Regions from separate parts of the Micromonospora sp. NRRL B-16802 genome, predicted to be linked through region 1. Evidence: riboswitches for the same ligand, from Rfam matches in the RefSeq annotation. Region 1 holds a riboswitch; the other holds the start of a gene.

Region 1 (5,637 bases):
TGGGCGATCCGGCGCAGACCGCCTGGACCGGTGACCCGGAGGAGCTGACGCGGGCCCGTGACCAGGCGCTGGGTCGGCGCAAGCGGCTGGACTTCACGCTCACCACCAACTACCGCAACTCGGCGGAGATCTTCGCGGTGGCGGCGGCCGAGATCCGCAGGCTCTATCCGGACCTGCCGCTGCCCAGGGCCGTCCGCTCCACCGGGGTCGATCCGGTCGAGCAGGTCGTACCGGCCGCAGGGCTGGAGACCGCGACGGTGGAGGCGGCCACCGGCCTGCTGGCCGAGGTGGACGGCACGGTCGGTGTGATCACGCCGGTCCCCCGCCGCGACGAGGTCGCCGGCTGGCTCGGCGCGCTCGGCGGGTCGCGGTTGCAGGTGGTGACGAGCCTGGAGGCCAAGGGCATGGAGTACGACGGGGTGGTGCTCGTCGCGCCGAGTGAGATCCGGGCGGATCCGGGTGCGGGTGTCCGCACGCTCTATGTCGCGCTGTCCCGGGCCACCCAGCGACTCACCACCATCGACCCGATCGGCTGAATCCGTGTTGGCGGGGCCGGGGGTACATCGTTGCCCTACAGTTGCATACATAGCGATGTGAACATACATTTGACCCGGTCCCGGCTGGCACAGGAAGGTGGGTTTCGTGGGCTCAGGTCATGACCACCACCACGCTTCGGTCAGCAACGCCGCACAACAGCACCGGGGCCGACTCTGGGTAGCGTTCGGCCTGCTCGCCACCCTGATGGTGGTCGAGGCGGTGGCCGCACTGCACACCGGCTCACTGGCACTGCTCTCCGACGCCGGGCACATGTTCACCGACGTGCTCGGCATCGGGATGGCCCTGGCCGCGATCACCGCAACCCAACGGGCCGCCCGCGACCCACAGCGCACCTTCGGGCTCTACCGCCTCGAGGTGCTGGCCGCCCTTGCCAACGCCGTCCTACTCTCCGGCGTGGCGATCTACGTGTTGATCGAGGCGATCGGCCGGTTCGGCGACCCGCACGAGGTGGTGGTCGGCCCGATGCTCGTGGTCGCCGTGCTCGGCCTGCTCGCCAATGTGGTCGCGTTCGCCCTGCTCCGCGCCGGCGCCCGGGACAGCATCAACCTCCAGGGCGCCTACCTGGAGGTGCTCGGCGACCTGCTCGGCTCGCTCGGCGTGATCGGCGCGGCGCTGCTCATCGCGGTCACCGACTGGTGGTGGGCCGACCCGCTGGTCGCGGTCGCCATCGGCGTGTTCATCCTGCCGCGCACCTGGCGGCTCGGCCGCGCCGCGGTCCGCATCCTCGTGCAGGCCGCCCCGGAACACCTCCAGGTCACCGCCGTGCACGACCGGCTCGCCGCCGTACCCGGCGTGGTCGAGGTGCACGACCTGCACGTCTGGACGCTCACCTCGGGCATGGACGTGGCCTCCGCACACCTGACAATGGCACCCGACGCGGAGGTCGGCACCGTGCTCACCGCGGCACGCACCGCCCTGCAGGAGGAGTTCCGGATCGAACACGCCACGCTCCAGATCGAGCCCGGCGCGGCCCCGGGGGCCTGCGGTGCCGTCACCTGGTAGGGCGAGATTCCGCCCTTAATCCCTTTTGTCGGCTTTTTGGGTAGCGCCGTGCACACCGTCAGTCACAATGGCTGCACCAGCCCCATGAGCACCGGTAGGCTGGCTCCCGGCCACCACCCGGCGGCGCCCTCCCGGTGCCGGTGGCGGCCGCCGCCTAATCACCCGAGAGGGCGAACCGGGGAACCATGTTCCTGGGGTGCATCCGCGTCAGCGGTAGGGATCTTCCGTCCCGAACCCGTCAGCTAACCCGGTCGGCGGCTGACGGAAGGACATGCGCAGTGGCACGAGCACGACCCCCCGCCGCCCGATTGGCGGCGCTGATCGTCATGATGTTCACCCTCGGCGTCGCCATCCCCGCCGGCGCCGCCTCGGCCGCTCCCCCGGCCACCCAGCGGGCCGCGGCACCCGACAACGACGAAGAGGGCGGCACCCCGGCCCTGCGCGCCGCACTGGACGCGGCCAGCAAGGGCTACCTGGACGCGAAGCGCGCCCTGGACACCTCGGTCCAGCGGCAGCAGCAACTCGCCGCCAAGCTCAAGACCACCGAAGCCGAGATGAACGAGCGCAGCGGCAAGGTCGGAGAGATCGCCGGCGTCGCGTACCGCACCGGCCGGCTCAGCACCGTCTCGGCGCTGCTCAACACCAACACCCCCGAAGGCTTCATGGACCGCGCCGCCGCGCTGGACGTGGTCGCCGCCAACGAGGACCGGGTGCTGCGCGACCTGATCGCCACGAAGGACGAGGCCAACCGCACCCGCGTCGCCCTCGACGGCGAGATCCGCGAGCAGCGCAAGCAGGTCGAGGTGATGGCCAAGCGCAAGGAGCAGGCCGAACGCGCCCTGACCGTTGCCAACACCAGGCAGCAGTCCACCGCCTCCGACTCCGGCTCCAACCGGGGCACCTCCACCGCCAACGCCAAGCCCGCGCCGCGCAACTCCGACGGCTCCTGGCCGTCCGAGTCGTGCAGCGTCAACGACCCCACCCCGGCCAACGGCTGCATCACCCCACGCACCCTGCACGCCCTCAACCAGGCCAAGGCCGCAGGCTTCACCAGGTACGTCTCCTGCCACCGCTCCGGCGGCTCCGGCGAGCACCCGAAGGGTCGCGCCTGCGACTTCGCCGCGCAGAAGAACGGCTTCGGTGGGGACGCCACCGGCGGCGACAAGACGTACGGCAACAACCTCGCCGCGTACTTCATCCGCAACGCCGACCGGCTCGCCGTGCTGTACGTGATCTGGTACAGGCAGATCTGGCTGCCCAGCAGCGGGTGGAAGTCGTACAGCGGGGCGAACGGCGACCCGTCCAGCGACCACACGAACCACGTACACCTGTCCGTGTACTGATCGACCCCGACCCGGCCGGCGCCTCCCCCACGGGGGGCGTCGGCCGGTGTGCGTCAGCGGGCGCAGCCCGTCCTGTTCGCGCCGCGCAGCGCGGAGGGCCAGCGGGGCGGGCTGGGTCAGGTCGACGGTGGGGGGTTGTCGCTGCGGTCGAGGGCCGCTCCCAGCCGGGCCGCCAGGGCCAGGTGGGCGACGCGGGCCTGGCTGAAGGCGTACCGGAAAAGGGGTTTCGGTGCCCGCAGGGTGATCTCGACGTCGATCCGGACCAGGCCGTCGGGCTCGGCGCGTAGACGTGTGTGGTTACGCACGGTGGTGGCCGGCCACTGGCGTGCGACGGTGACGATCTCGTCGTCGTCGAGGGTCAGCACGTCCGCGTGATAGGTGGTTCGGAAGCGCACCGGGCCGGCGACCAGCCGGTCGTTGATGGTGTAGCTGGCCACGGCTCCGTCCCGGGGCGGAACTCGCCGCACCCGGACGATGAGTGGATGCAGCTCGCCCTGGCGGCTCAGGTCGCCAAGCAGGGCCGCCGCGTCGGCGAGCGAACAGCGGGCCTGCACGGTGTAGCTGAACGTGTCGCTGCTGAGCACGCCGTCTCCCGCCGTCGATGGGTCGCACGATCGTCCCGTACACAGGTGGGGCTGGCAACGCCCGGACGGACACCGGCCGTTGCCCGGGCATTGGCGGCGCGTTATCACTACCGTCGGCTGTTGGGGTATCACCGGTCGTGACGAAGGGTGGACGCATGAACGGGGATGACCGGTGAGCGGGCACGTGATGGTCTTCGCGCCCACGCCGCAGCTGACGGTAACTGTGGATCAGCCGAACGACCACCCCGAGCTGCATCTGCACCCCGGCGGTCAGGGCGTCTGGCAGGCCCGCATGGTCCTGTCGCTCGGTGTCGAGGTGGTGCTGTGCGCCGCGCTCGGCGGCGAGATCGGCCAGGTGCTGGAACCACTGCTGGTCAGCGAGGGCGTCGACCTCAAGGTGGTGGTCCGGGACTCCGGCAGCGGCGGCTACGTGCACGACCGTCGGGACGGCTCCCGGCAGGAGATCGTCGACGTGCCGGGGCATCCGCTGAGCCGGCACGAACTCGACGAGCTCTACAACCTGGCGCTCGGCGAGGGCCTCCGCGCCGAGGTGAGCATCCTGAGCGGGCCGAACGAGCCGTGGCTCGTCCCGGCCGACGTGTACCGGCGCTTCGCCGCCGACCTCGGCGCCAACGGCAGCCGGGTGGTGGTCGACCTCTCCGGGGACCACCTCGGTGCGGCGCTGGAGAGCGGGGTGTTCTTCCTCAAGGTTAGCCACGAGGAGCTGATCCGCGACGGGCGCGCCCGCAACGACGAGACAGCGGAGCTGACCCGGGCGATGTACGAACTGCACGCGGCCGGCGCGGAGACGGTGGTGGTGAGCCGGGCCGACCAGCCGGCGTTGACGCTCATCGACGGGGAACTCTTCGAGGTGCAGATGCCTCGGCTGGAGGCCGCCGACCCGCGTGGCGCTGGCGACTCGATGACCGCCGGGGTGGCCGCCGTGATCGCCCGCGGTGGGGACATCCGCACCGCCATCCGTACCGGCGCCGCCGCCGGGGCACTGAACGTCACCCGGCACGGCCTGGGCACCGGCCGGTTGGACTCCATCACCGGGCTGGTGGAGCGCGTCCAGCTGGCACCGGCGGACAGCCGGCCGCAGGAGCGGACCACCCCCGACGAGCTGGCCGACCGGGTGGTCGACAGATGAGCCTGCGGGTGTTGGTCACCAACGACGACGGGATCGCCGCGCCGGGCATCCAGGCGCTGGCGTGGGCGGCGGCGCAGCGGGGACTGGACGTCGTGGTCGCGGCACCGCTGGAAGAGGCAAGCGGCACCAGCGCCGCGATGAGCGCTGTGGAACGGGACGGCCGGGTCGTGGTGCACGATCATCCGTTGGCGGACCTGCCGGGTGTGCCCGCGTACGGGGTGGGTGGCTCGCCCGGCTTCATCACGCTCATCGCGCTGCACGGCGCGTTCGGGCCGCCGCCGTCGGTGGTGCTGTCCGGCATCAACAGGGGCGCGAACGCCGGCCGCGCCGTGCTGCACTCGGGCACTGTCGGTGCCGCGTTCACCGCCGCCACGAACGGCTGTCGGGCGATGGCGGTGTCGCTGGACGTGCTGTCCGCCGGTGAGGCCACGGCCGCCAGTGGTGGCGCGGCGGTGGACGCCGCGGCTCGGGTACGCGACGTCGAGCGGCACTGGGCCACCGCCGCCCGGGTAGCCCTGGACCTGCTGCCCCGGCTCACGGCAGGCCCACCGGAGAGCGTGCTCAACGTCAACGCCCCCGACCTGCCGCACGGGCGGCTGCGCGGGGTGCGCCGTGGTTCGCTGGCCAGCTTCGGCCAGGTGCAGATGACTGTTGCCGAGTCGGGGCACGGCTTCGTGCGTACCTCGTTGGAGGAGCCGGGCCAGGCCGCGCAGCCCGGCACGGACGTCGCGTTGCTGGCCGGCGGGTACGCGTCGGTGACGGCCATCCGGGCGGTCACCGAGGTGGCCGACGTGGACCTGAGCGGTCTCGACCAGGAGCCCTGACGGGCCGAGCAAGGTGTCGACGTCTCAGGCGCCGGGGAGCACCTCGGGGGTGGCAGCGCCGGCGAAGTAGGGCTCGGGAGCACCGAAGAGGCCGAGCAGGCCCGTCACCCAGAGCTGCCGGTGCACGAACCGGCTGGGCTCGGTGACGACGAGCTTGACGCCGCTGACCTCGGCGG
Region 2 (5,637 bases), on a different contig from region 1:
CGGACGCCGTCGCGCCCGGCGGCGTACGAGCGCAGCATCGTGCCGCAGCCGTCCGGCGAGGCGTCGTCGACGGCGATCATCTCGACGGCGTTCGACTCGCCGGCCGGGATGTCGGCCCGGATCGACTCGAGGCACTGGTACAGGTACGCCTCGACGCCGTAGACCGGCACGACGATGCTCAGCAGCGGTGCCTGCGTCGGCTCATTGACCACGCCGCCACCATTGACGACGAGGATGGCCAGCCCCGGAACCTGACGTGGCGGCGGAAGGTGAGATTCCTGAACTCCGGCGGAGCGGGAGGTAAACAACGGCCGCCCGGTTCACCCGGGAGTGACCCGGTAAGGTGCCCCGGTGCGGCCTTCCGGGGCCGCCACGTCGTTTGACCCGGGCCGAGGAGGAGACGTGCTGGTGACCCTGCGAAGCGTCGGGACCCCGGCATGACGAGCACCGCTGACGCCGCGGCGGCGCCGCCCGCGCCCGCGTTCGCCAGGCTTCCCTCGCTGACCGGGCTGCGGTGGATCGCCGCGCTGCTGGTGTTCGGCTTCCACGCCGGCACGATGCGGATCATCGCCGAGCCGGACTTCAAGGCCGTTGTCGACGCGGTGTTCTCCCTGGGCCTGTCCGGGGTGCAGTTCTTCTTCATCCTGAGCGGTTTCGTGCTTGTCTGGTCGGCCCGCCCAGGCGACTCACGGCGCGCCTTCTGGCGACGGCGGGTCGCCAAGATCTATCCGAACCACCTGGTGTTGTGGGCGGCGGCGCTGCTTGTCGCCTGGTGGTTCGCCGACCCGGTGCTGCCGGCGGCGGCGCTGGAGAACCTGTTGCTGTTGCAGGCGTGGGATCCCCGGCCGGGCTGGTTCTACAGCATCAACACGGTGAGCTGGTCGCTCTCCTGCGAGTTCTTCTTCTACCTCTGCCTGCCGCTGGCGCTGCCCCTGCTGCGCCGGGCCCGTCCGGCGGTGCTCTGGACGCTGATCGTCGCGCTGCCTCTGCTGATCCTCGCGCTCTGGCCGGCACAGCAGTTGGTGCCGGAGGTCAGCCGGTGGTGGTTCACGCAGATCTTCCCGCCCGTACGGTCGCTGGAGTTCTGGCTTGGTGCGGTGGCGGCCGAGCTGATGCGCCGGGGCCTCTGGCGCGGTCCTGGCCTGACGACGGCCACCGTGATCTTCGTGGCGACCTGGGTGGCCGCCTCGCAGTGGATCCGCGCCGAACTGTGGACCACCCTGCTCGCTGTCGCGTACCTGCTGGTGATCACCGCCGCCGCGGACGCGGACGTGCGGGACCGGCGCTCGCCGTGGCGCTCCCGTCCGCTGGTGTGGCTCGGCGAGGTCTCCTTCGCCTTCTATCTGGTGCACGTGCTGGTGATGACGAGCGTGCTGCGGTGGAGCGGGGACTGGGGGACCGGCTTCCAAGGGTGGCGCGGCCCGGCTGTGGTGCTCGGGTTCCTGGTGGTCAGCCTGATCCTGGCCGGGTTGCTGCACCGCTACGTCGAGACGCCACTGATGCGCCGACTGGCACCGCGCCGCCCGGCCCGCCCGTCGGCCGTCCCTCGGCAACGGACCGCCGACACCGAGGCCGGGGCCGGAAAGCCCGACGACCGATCGACGTACGCCGACTCGCGCTGACGGGTCCAACCTGGTCAAACGCGGTCCGGCGCGGCGTGCGTCGACACGCCCGGCGCCCGATGCGCCCGGTCGGCGCCGGCGGTAGCGTGAGACCGTGCTTCCGGTCGCGCTCACCTGTCCTCTGTGGTGGGTGGCGCGCTGGTCGACACGGCTGCTGACCAGCTTCGCCGTCGCCGCGCTCGCGCTCGGCCCAGGCCCGCAGTCGACGGCAGCCGCCGGGGCACCGCCGCCAGCCGCCGGGTCAGCGACTGTCGGCGTCGGGTCGTCCGCGTCGTCGTCCCTCACCGCCGCCCCGGTGCTGCGCCTCGGGCTGCAAACGTCCGTCGCCGCCGAGATGGCCGCGAGGTTCACCGTCGCCGACGTGTCGGCCGCCGACGAGGCGACCACGGTGCGGTCGACCGACCCTGTCCCGCCCAGCGGCGTGGGCGGTGTGCCTGCCGCCACGGCAGAGTCGTTGCCGGCGCGTCCGGCCACCGATCCGTTGCCCCGCGCCGACGAGCCGACCCGGCCGGGCACCCGGGCACCGCCGGGCCGCTGAGCCACACCGCGACACCTGTCGCGATCACCGGGACACCGTCCCGCCGCCGCGCCTGACGACACATCACCTCGCACCGGCCGACCGTGGCCCCCTGGCCCGGACGCTCGTGCGGCTTCCCATCGCAACGCTCTCCCACCGAGGTGCCGACCATGGAGACCGTCGTCTTCTACGAGTTCCTGACCGAGGTGCCGCAGGCCGCCGCCATCTGGTCGGCCCTGCTCCTGCTGACACTGACAGTGCTCGCCGTCCTGGTCGCCCGTCCGGAGCGGGACGGGTCGGCCGCCGAGCGGGACGGGGAGGCCGCCGAGCCGGCGCCCACCGCCCGTGAGGCCGCCGTCGCCGAGGCCGCCGACCTGCGCCGGTACGCCGAGGAGGTGGCCGTCGCCGCGGCCCGCGCGGCGCAGACCGCCCGCCGACGGCGTGCGGCCTGGCTGACTGCTCAGGAGCAGGTGGAGCAGACCTGGGCGCGGTACGACGAGGCGGACGCCGTGGCCCGCCGGTTCGCCGGCGCCGGGGCGCTGCCCACCCCGCGAACCCCGCGCACCCCCGCCGAGTACGCCATCCGGGAGCGCTACCTGCACCGGGCGGCGATGGCCGCGTACTGGCGGGGGGACCTGACCATGCGGCAGCTCGGCGACGTGTTCGGCCACCGGCACGGCTGGGATCCACGACGGCACCCGGTGGAGCAGGAGGTGCTGATCAGCCGGGCGGCCCGGGAGACGCGGCGGGCCGACTACGAGGCTGCCGCCGGACGGGAACGGGCGGCCTGGCGCGACGCCGAGCTGGCGGCGTCTGCGGCGCGCGCCCTGGCCGAGGAGGCGTACGCGGCGGCGGCCCGGTTGCGGCCGACCCGGGTGGCGGCCCGCCGCACCGTCCGTGTCGCGGCTCTGCCGGCGGCGGCGGCGCGGTGGCGCCCGGCGCGGGTGGGGTGAAACGCGCCGATTATTCGGTGAGCCCGGTCACACGCGCGGGAAATCGGGCGGCTGGCGCGTTCGGCCGGATTGTTCCCGCAGATCCGGCGGCATTGTCGACGACGTGTCCGCTTGTCGACCTACGGTGCCTCCGTAACCGCTCGTCCCATCGAGTCACGTCAGCGGCAAGACGCCCGGAAATTGTCGCCCCGTTCAAGGTTTACGCAGGTGAGCGAGGCTTGGCAGGGCTCTGGGCGGCCAGTAGGGTTCGTCCCGTCCGGTGCGGTAATCGATCGCGAATGGCGACGCCGCACCGACCCGCTCAATCGTGATCAACGAACCGGGGACCCACAAGTACGTCCGGGGTGAATCCGCGAGCCACGGCCCGCGGTAGGGCGATCTTCCCGCCCGAATCCGTCAGCTAACCCGGTAGGCGGTGTCGGAAGGAGTTCCATCCCCATGCAGCACCCGCACACCCCTCGGCTATTCCTCCGCCTTCACGGCGTCGCGGTACCCACGCTTGCCCTCCTCGTGGCGGTGAGCTGACCCCCAGGGTCACCGCATTTCCCGCCCGGCCGCGCCGGGCGTTTCCCTGAGCGGTTCCACCATCCGCGGACCACGGTCCGCGCGCTGGCGCGTGCCCGGATACCGGCTGCCCCCGGTGTGCCGCTCTCCCCCTGAACCGTGGAGGACCCGTGAAGCACACCCTGCAGCGTCAGCTGCGTCGCCTCGCCACCGAACGCCCGTACCAGATCGCCGTCGCCTCCGCCGCGGCCCTCGCCATCGCGACCACCACCGGCGCCCTGGTGGCCGGTGCCGACGAAGCCCCCGTCGGCCAGCACACCGCGTCGACAGTCGCCGAGATGCGCAGCGACACCGCCGCCTCCCGCGGCGACGCCCGGGACGCGGACCCCTCGGCCAGCGCCGCCCCGACCAGCGCCAGCCCGAGCAGCGCCGCCCCCTCCGCAAGCGCCGCATCGCCGGCCGCCAAGGCCAGCAGCGACCCGGACCTGACCGCCAAGAAGGCAGCGCCGAAGCCGCCCGCGACAAAGGTGCTCGACTTCCGCTACCAGGCGCAGAACACCTACTACAACTGCGGCCCGGCGGCCGTCCGCAACGCACTCAGCGCCACCGGCATCAACCGCACCCAGGACCAGTTGGGCGCCGAGCTGGGCACCACCGAGATGGGCACCAACTCGGCCCTGGACACCACACGGGTGCTCAACGCCGAGGTGAAGGGCTCCCCGTACCGGACCCGGATGTTCGCCGGCTCGCCCAGCCCGGCCCAGATGGACCGCCTCCAGGCTGACGTCGTCACCGCGATCACCGACGGCCGTGGCGTGGTGGCCAACGTGGCCGGGGACGCCGTCGACACCAACGGCGGCTGGCACTCCTTCGGCGGCGGGCACTACGTCGCGGTGGTCGGCTACAAGGACGACGGCCGTACCGTGCGGATCGCCGACTCGGCGAACGCGGCCTACGGCGAGTACTGGATGACCACGATCAACCTCGCCAACTGGATCGCAACTCGGGGTTACTCCGCCTGACCCTGGCGTGAGGCCCCACCAGACGCCGCGGGCGCCGTCTCCCACGAGGGGCCGGCGCTCGCGGCGTCTTCGTCGACGCCGGGCCAGGGCGGCGACGGCTCTCGTCGCGGGCTGTGAACCGTGGGAGACTGCGGCCGTGCTGGATGAATCGGGTGGTCACGCCGACCGTAGGCCGGTCCTGCTTCTGCTGCACGGCATGGGGGCTACCGGTGACGTCTGGCTGCCCTGGGCGCCACTGCTGGAGCAGCACTGGCCCGGCAGGTGGCTGGCACCCGACCTCGCCGGCCACGGCTGGTCGGCGCCGCTGCCGACGTACTCCTTCGAAGGTTTCGCCAACCGCATCGCCCAGGCCCTGGCGCCCGGCGACCGCATCGTGGTCCTCGGGCACTCGCTGGGTGGGGTCGTCGGCCTGGCGCTGGCCGCCCGCGCCGCCGGAACGCCAGTGGACGCCGTGGTGGGGCTCGGCATCAAGGCCGTCTGGACGCCGGACGAGCTGACCCGCGCCGCCGACGTAGCGGCCCGCCCGGTCAGTTGGTTCGCCAGCCGGTCCGAGGCGGCCCGTCGCTACCTGCGGGTCGCGGGGCTTGCCGGCCTGGTCCCGCCGGACCACCCGATGGTGGACGCCGGCCTGCGCCAGATCGACGGCCGGTGGCGCCTCGCGATGGACACTGGCGCGTTCGCCGTCGGGGAGCCCGATCTCGCCGCGCTCCTGGCCGCGACCGACGTGCCGGTGGTGCTGGCGCGCGGCGAGCACGACACGATGGTCACCGACGCGCAGCTCAAGGAGTACGGGGTGCCGGTCGCCACGCTGCCCGGGCTCGGGCACAACGCGCACGTGGAGGACCCGGCGGCCGTGCTGGCGCTGCTGGACGCCTACCGCTGACGCTCGGCACGCCTCTGGTTCAGGCCAGCGGAGTGAGCTGCGTCGACCGCTCGGTCGAGTGGTCCGTCGACGCCAACTCCCGGCGGGCGGCGGTCAGGAACGCCTCGGCGTACGACTCGGCGGGGAAGTCACCCAG

What was found. Region 1 has a riboswitch for cyclic di-AMP ahead of ADK66_RS07370 (hypothetical protein). Riboswitches for the same ligand answer to the same signal wherever they lie in the genome.
Region 2: linked by a shared signal. The riboswitch ahead of ADK66_RS05085 (C39 family peptidase) and the one ahead of ADK66_RS07370 (hypothetical protein) in region 1 are both predicted to bind cyclic di-AMP.

What each region holds. Positions count from the first base shown of each region.
Region 1 covers NZ_LGEB01000048.1:1,925-7,561, reverse strand. The annotation lists gene ADK66_RS07380 (AAA family ATPase) at 1-536, shown strand, start outside; gene ADK66_RS07375 (cation diffusion facilitator family transporter) at 643-1,560, shown strand; cyclic di-AMP (ydaO/yuaA leader) riboswitch at 1,702-1,833, shown strand; gene ADK66_RS07370 (hypothetical protein) at 1,887-2,903, shown strand; gene ADK66_RS07365 (SRPBCC family protein) at 3,020-3,487, opposite strand; gene ADK66_RS07360 (1-phosphofructokinase family hexose kinase) at 3,675-4,637, shown strand; gene surE (5'/3'-nucleotidase SurE) at 4,634-5,461, shown strand; gene ADK66_RS07350 (STAS domain-containing protein) at 5,486-5,637, opposite strand, start outside.
Region 2 covers NZ_LGEB01000024.1:60,679-66,315, reverse strand. The annotation lists gene ADK66_RS05105 (glycosyltransferase) at 1-212, opposite strand, end outside; gene ADK66_RS05100 (acyltransferase) at 438-1,622, shown strand; gene ADK66_RS05095 (hypothetical protein) at 1,717-2,160, shown strand; gene ADK66_RS05090 (hypothetical protein) at 2,310-3,092, shown strand; cyclic di-AMP (ydaO/yuaA leader) riboswitch at 3,381-3,522, shown strand; gene ADK66_RS05085 (C39 family peptidase) at 3,767-4,618, shown strand; gene ADK66_RS05080 (alpha/beta fold hydrolase) at 4,755-5,501, shown strand; gene ADK66_RS05075 (CDP-glycerol glycerophosphotransferase family protein) at 5,521-5,637, opposite strand, start outside.